DNA from 2 places in the Gordonia sp. G4 genome. Region 2 is predicted to be linked to the other one. Evidence: predicted binding sites of a transcription regulator. Region 2 holds the regulator's gene; the other holds the start of a gene.

Region 1 (3,405 bases), 140 kb from region 2:
CGCCGCCCGGCCGAGCAGCGACCGGACGGTCTCGTCCTTGCCGGCGCACGCAGCCCCGATGGCCGAGGCCGGCATCGCGTTCGAGGCGTCGCCGAAAGCGGACTTCCCGGTCCACAGGGCGCGCGTCTCCGAGGAACACCGAGCCAGCGCATCTCCGACGCCCGTGATGACACCCAGTTCCTCGACACCAAAGCGCTCAGCCATACAAACCCCCGAGTTTGCAGCAATCCTCGTCGTGGCACACCGCCACGACGAACAACTTAGTACGACTCGGCCCCACCGTGCGTCGGTCATCCACACTCAGGAGGCGGCCAGTATCTGGATCAGCCGAGTCTCGACACCACTCCGCGCTGCCGGCGTGTGTCCGATCGCAGGCGGAGGCACGCTCCGATGTCGGGCCTCGGTCGGGGTGATCACGTCGATCACGCGCACCCCGTCGACGACTCTGACGTCGTAGAACCACCCGGGAGCCTCCTTGGCGCGGTTGTGGGTCACGCACGTTCCGTCGGCGTTGACCGCGCTGGTCGGGCCGTTGCGACGGTGCGGTCTGGCGTGGTCGATCTCGGCGACCGGCGCACCGCAGTACGGGGTCCGGCATCGTTGATCACGCAGGCGGATGTAACCGGCGAGTGAAGGCGGGAAGACACGCGATCGCGATTCCATCGTCACCAGCGATCCATCCGACGGTCGCGCATACAGGCGGCGAAGTGTCGACGCTGTCTCGCCCCCAGGTGTCACCGAATCGGCAACCAGGTGCCGCGCGACGGTCGCCGGGATGGGTCCATACCCGGGGACGTCCGCAGCCGAGTCGTCGAAACCCAACAGAGATTGCTCGGACATAACAAGATTCAGCGCGATCGGCGTCGGCTCGGCAATCGAGCGACCGGTGACACGCTCCACGAGAGTGTCGGCCATGACTTCTGCATGCGAGCGGTCATCGGAACCGCACACGGCGTCAGCGTGCTTCTTGAGCGCGGCGTACACCGCGATCCCGTCTGTCATCGGCAGAAGCGCCGAGAACTGCGTCATCAGGTCGGGCGCAGGCCGGACGGTAACGTGACGGTCCTTCTCCGCCTTGGCCTTCCGAGCCACGACCGCTTCAGGTTCCAACCCATAGGCATGAGACTTGGCCAGCACCTCGATCTCACGATCGGACACGCCGACCACCGCCACGGGATCACCGCAGATCCGACGGTCGATCTCTTCACGCGATTCGCGTGTCAGGTATGCGGTCTCACGCACCAAGATCGTCGCCCGCCACTCCGTGAGGACTCCTGTGGTGAGTGCCGCCAGGGTATGCGGCATCTCGTGCGCCAGCGCACGGGCGAACCCGAGGCACTGGCTTCCCTTGCGCGGCGAAACCTTCCGCGCCAAACCCACTTCGGCGGCCAGTCCACGACCACGTCTGCGCTCTGGGATGTTCCGTGAGGCTTCATCCGCTGCACGCAGGTCGTCGAGGTTTGCCGTCTCACGCACCTGAGCCGCCGTGCACGCCGACTTGATCTCCTCGAGGAGAGTGAGTCGGCTTACCGATTCCGCTTCGTCGAGGCCAACCGGCATCACCGACATACCATCAACGATCGATCGCAGATGGTCGGTTCCCAAGGAGGACTTTGTGTCCGGCCTAGCCTCGTTCATACATTCGATAGTACCGAAGTATGCGCGTTTCAGGAGGCACTTTCCACAGCACATCCAAAGATATTTTCACTTAGCCATTGAGATCAGTGACGGGATCTGCAACACTTAGCCATATGGCACATAGTACGGCCCCTTTGGACGACATCTTCGGCGCGCTCTCCGACCCGACGCGCCGCGCCGTCGTCGAGCGGCTGGGGCACGGACCGGCGAGCGTCGGCGAACTCGCCCACCCCTTCCCCATCACTCTGCCGTCCTTCATGAAACACCTACGCGTACTGGAGGACAGCGGGCTGGTTCTGACCAAGAAGGTGGGCCGCACGCGTATGTGCACGCTCGACCGACGCCGTCTACGTCGGTTGTCCACCTGGCTGGACCATCAGCGGACCGTCTGGACCGAACGCACCGACCGACTCGAACACTTCGTCACCGACACCGACACCGACACCGAGGAGACATGATGATCGACCCCGAACTGGACCTCACCCTGCACCGGGTGATCCGCGCTCCGCGACAACGTATCTGGGACGCGTGGACTCAACCCGATCAGTTTGCCAAGTGGTGGACTCCGGCCCCCACGGTCACCCGTGTCGACCGCCTCGAGCCCGCGCCCGGCGGTGCGCTCGTGACCCGGATGAGCGAGGACGGAACCACTTTCGTCCCGCACATGGATGCCGTCTTCCTCGTTGCGGACGTGCGCGAGCGTCTGGTGTTCACCAATGCCGTCGACAGTTCGTGGCGTCCCGCCGAACCAGCACCCGTCGCCATGACCGCAGAGATCACGTTCGCCGAGCATGCGGACGGAACCGAGTACAACGTCGTGGTGCGCCATCGCAGTCCGTCTGACCGTGACCGCCACGACGAACTCGGCTTCTACGACGGCTGGGGTTCGGTCACCGCCGCACTTGCCGAGCTCGTGGAACGCGAAGTCTCACAGTGAAGATCACCATCACGCAGTTCATCACACTCGACGGGGTCACCCAGGGTCCCGGTGCCACCGACGAGGACACCTCGAACGGATTCCTCGCGGGCGGTTGGCTGGTGCCTCACATGGACGAGCAGTTCATCCGCCAGGCGTCGCGGTGGCTCGATCTCGCCGACGGGCTACTTCTCGGACGGCGCACCTATGAGGCGTTCGCCCGCGACTGGCCCGCGATCACCGATCCCGACGACCCGTTCATGGTGCGGATGAACGGACTGCCGAAGTATGTGGTGAGCCGCTCACTCACCGAGACTGATCTGGCATGGCAGCCGGCGACACTGCTGGTCGACGACCCGATCGGCGCGATACGGGACCTGCGCACAGACTCCGACCGTGAGCTGCAGGTCCACGGAAGCGCGACGCTGGCGTCGTCGCTTCTCGAGGCGGGTGTCGTGGACACCCTGCGCCTCGTGGTTGCGCCCACCCTGTTGGGCTCCGGGCGAACGCTGTTCGGCCGCAACAGGGTCGGGACCGGCTTCCGACTGGCCGAACACCACGCCACGACCGGAGATCTGATGATTCTCGAGTACGAGGCGGTGGGACCGCCGGCGGTCGCGGACTACGCAGGAGCGAGCGCCGTGACCCGATAGACCGCGAGCTGGCGGCTAGTCCCGCGTCAACGCCGCCAGGAACATGGCGTCGGTGCCGTGGACATGCGGCCAGAGCTGTACGTGGGGGCCCTCGCCCAACAGATCCGGGCCCAGCTTGCCGACCGTCACGAGCGGGCGGGCATCGAGCTGGCGCGCGCCGTCGACCGACGCCACCACGTCGGCCACCACCGCGGTGGT
Region 2 (3,405 bases):
ACTGATCTGGCCGAGATCGAGCCCGGCACAACCGTTCTCGTCGACGGAACAACCGGTCGCATCGAGGTCGAGCCCGATGCGGACACGGCCCGGGCACGCGTCGAGGAGGACCGGCGACGCGCCGAGGTCGTCGCCGGCTGGACGGGTCCGGGGCGCACCGCCGACGGCGTGGGTGTGTCAGTGCTCGCCAATGTCGCCGACGGATCGTCGGCACGGGCCGCGGCCGGACACCCCGTCGAGGGTGTCGGACTCTTCCGCACCGAACTCGCCTTCCTCGAACGCGCAGACGAACCGTCGGTGGACGAGCAGGCCGGGATCTACCGTGAGGTCCTCGGTGCTTTCGACGGGCGGAAGGTGGTGATACGCACCCTCGACGCCGGCTCGGACAAACCGCTCCGCTTCGTGACGCATCCCGACGAGTCCAATCCGGCGCTGGGGGTCCGTGGGGATCGAATCGCCCTGGCGCATCCCGAGATCCGCGCACATCAGCTCGACGCGATCGCGCTGGCCGCCGTCGGCTCGAAGGTCGCGCCGTGGGTCATGGCGCCGATGATCGCCTCGCCGGCGGAGGCGCGGGTGTTCGCCGCGGAGGTCCGGGGTCGGGGTCTGGTCGCGGGGGTCATGATCGAGGTGCCCGCGGCGGCGATCCTCGCCGAGGCCGTGCTCGCGGAGGTGGACTTCGTGTCCATCGGTACCAACGATCTGACGCAGTACACGATGGCGGCCGATCGGATGTCGGCCGATCTCGCCGGGCTGACCGACCCGTGGCAACCCGCCGTGCTCAGCCTGATCGCGGGTGTTGCCGCCGCGGGTGTCCGACAGGGAAAGCCGGTCGGGGTCTGCGGTGAGGCGGCCGCCGATCCGAATCTCGCCTGCGTCCTCGTGGGTCTCGGGGTGACCTCGCTGTCCAGTGCGCCCGCCGCGGCCGCCGCGGTGGGGGCCAGGCTCGGTGCGGTGACCACACAGGACTGCCGTGCTGCCGCCGACGCCGCGCTGGCCACGTCCGATCCTGCCGCGGCGCGCGAAGCGGCCGCGGCAGTGCTCGACCGTTCGGTCGGCGGAGAGGTCAGATTCGCCGCATCACGGTGACGACCTTGCCGAGGATCACGGCGTCGTTGCCCGGGATGGGATCGAACAGTTCGTTGTGCGGCATCAGCCACACGTTGGCGCCCTGACGCTTGAAGGTCTTCACCGTGGCCTCGCCGTCGATCATCGCCGCGACGATGTCGCCGTTGTCGGCGACGTTCTGCTGCCGGACCACCACCCAGTCGCCGTCACAGATGGCCGCGTCGATCATCGATTCGCCCACGACGCGCAGCAGGAACAGCGAGCCCTCGCCGACCAGCTCGCGAGGAAGCGGGAACACGTCCTCGACCGCCTCCTCGGCCAGGATCGGACCACCGGCCGCGATACGACCGAGGACCGGCACGAAGGTCGGCTCGGGTAGTTGACCGGCCGAGGGGGTCTCCGGCGACGGCGGCTCGCTCGGGGCGATGTTGACCGCGCGGGGCCGGTTCGCATCTCGCTTGAGCAGGCCCTTGCGTTCCAGCGTTCGCAGCTGGTGGGCGACCGACGATGTCGAGGCGAGCCCGACCTCGTCGCCGATCTCGCGGATGCTGGGCGGATAACCGCGCTCGCGAACCGAGCGGCGGATCACCTCCAGGACCCCGAGCTGTCGCGGGGTGAGTGAGGCCTCGGCGGCGGCGACGTCGATCGGGGCCTCGTCGTCGACTCCCCGCGCTCGGCCGCGCCTGTCGCCGGTGTCACTCATGTTCAGTTCCTCTCGTCTTCGGAACGTGCAGGTAGATGGCCCGTGGGATGTCCGGTGGGGATGTTCAGCCGGGTCCGAGCCTAGCGGAGTGCGACCCTCACCTCAAACATTTGTTCGATGTGTCGCGAGACTTTGTCGGTGCGCCGTGCTACAAATTCGAACATCAGTGCATCGAACACCTGATCGAAGTTCGAACACCGACAGCACCACACACCACACCAGAAGATCTCACCCAGAGGATCTCGCACCGAACACTCGGAGGGCACCATGCGCACCGACACTCTCGTCGCTCCCGTCCGTACCGACCGTCCCGACACCGTTCGGGCGCGTACCGATCGCGCCGATCGCGTCCGGACCCGTGCCCCGCTGTCCGACGGTCGCCGCCCGGTCGACAACCGGCCGGCAGGCAACCGTCCGGCGGGCGGGTCACCGCTGACCCCGCGTGTCGGCGCCACGAGCTGCGGCTCGGCGGTGGGGTCCAGGGGCCGGGGCCCTCTCGCGCCGGATGCCGCGGTGTTCCGTCGCCGTCGCCGCACCGCGGTGGCGGTCCTCGCCGGCGTCGGGCTGGCGTTCGTCGTGTGGGTGTTCGGCGTCGTCGGCCAGAACTACTCGGACTCGATGACCCCTGCCGCCGTGAGTGCGGAGGTCGTCCACGTGCGCGCGGGGGACTCCCTGAGCACGATCGCCGGCCGGGTGGCGCCGGAGATGCCGCGCGAGATCGTGATCGACGAGATCGTCGCGATGAACGATCTGCCCACGAGTGCGCTGCAGGTGGGCCAGCCCCTGCTCACCCCCCGGTACCGCTGAGGCCGGGCGGTATCCTCGATGTCACAGGGGCCGGCCGAGAAGCGGCGGGGCGCACGGATTCGGTGCGTTCCAGCGTCCCGCGACCTGCGTGAGGACACGATGCGCTGCCCCTTCTGCAAGAACGACGACACCAAGGTCATCGACTCGCGTGTCGCAGACGAAGGGCAGGCCATCCGACGCCGCCGCTCGTGCGTGGAGTGCGGCCGCCGTTTCTCGACCGTGGAGAGCGCCGTGCTCGCCGTGGTCAAACGCAACGGTGTGACCGAGCCGTTCAGTCGCGAGAAGGTGATGCGCGGTGTCCGACGCGCCTGTCAGGGCCGACACGTCGCCGAGGACGCACTCGCCCAGCTCGCCCAGCAGGTGGAGGACACCGTGCGCGCCAGCGGATCGGCCGAGATCCCCAGCAACGAGGTCGGTCTGGCGATCCTGGGTCCGCTCCGCGATCTCGACGAAGTGGCGTACCTGCGGTTCGCCTCGGTGTACCGGTCGTTCGACTCGGTGGAGGATTTCCAGCGCGAGATCGACGACCTGAAGTCGGCGTCCGGCGGGCGGGCCGACACCGTCTCAGCCGAGCCGGTCCAGAGCTCGTAGGACCCGTTTCTCCGAGACGGGAAACGCGGTACCGAGACGCTGGGCGAACAATCCCACGCGTAGTTCCTCGACAAGCCACTGCGCTTCGTCGTCGACGATCGCCCGTCGGTGTTCCGGCACCTGTTCGAGTCGTTGGGCCCACCGTTCGACTACTCGATCGATGACCGCCACACCGGCCTGGTCGCGCGATGCCGACCCGGGCAGCGCCTCCAGACGTGCCTGCGCACCTTCGAGGT

What was found. Region 2 encodes LexA, which represses DNA repair genes until DNA is damaged. Its sites were predicted from a motif close to CGAACANNTGTTCG; they were not measured.
Region 1: AC3B5T_RS18365 (DUF222 domain-containing protein) is a predicted target of LexA. The motif match lies at 1,632-1,645, and genes of this name have one in related genera.

Annotation. Positions count from the first base shown of each region.
Region 1 covers NZ_CM173442.1:4,076,094-4,079,498, reverse strand. Annotated here, with positions in the region: gene AC3B5T_RS18370 (hypothetical protein) at 1-204, opposite strand, end outside; gene AC3B5T_RS18365 (DUF222 domain-containing protein) at 301-1,560, opposite strand; gene AC3B5T_RS18360 (ArsR/SmtB family transcription factor) at 1,752-2,096, shown strand; gene AC3B5T_RS18355 (SRPBCC domain-containing protein) at 2,096-2,575, shown strand; gene AC3B5T_RS18350 (dihydrofolate reductase family protein) at 2,572-3,207, shown strand; gene AC3B5T_RS18345 (RsmB/NOP family class I SAM-dependent RNA methyltransferase) at 3,223-3,405, opposite strand, start outside.
Region 2 covers NZ_CM173442.1:3,932,608-3,936,012, forward strand. Annotated here, with positions in the region: gene AC3B5T_RS17685 (phosphoenolpyruvate--protein phosphotransferase) at 1-1,089, shown strand, start outside; gene lexA (transcriptional repressor LexA) at 1,067-1,771, opposite strand; gene AC3B5T_RS17695 (LysM peptidoglycan-binding domain-containing protein) at 2,039-2,578, shown strand; gene nrdR (transcriptional regulator NrdR) at 2,678-3,169, shown strand; gene hrpA (ATP-dependent RNA helicase HrpA) at 3,143-3,405, opposite strand, start outside.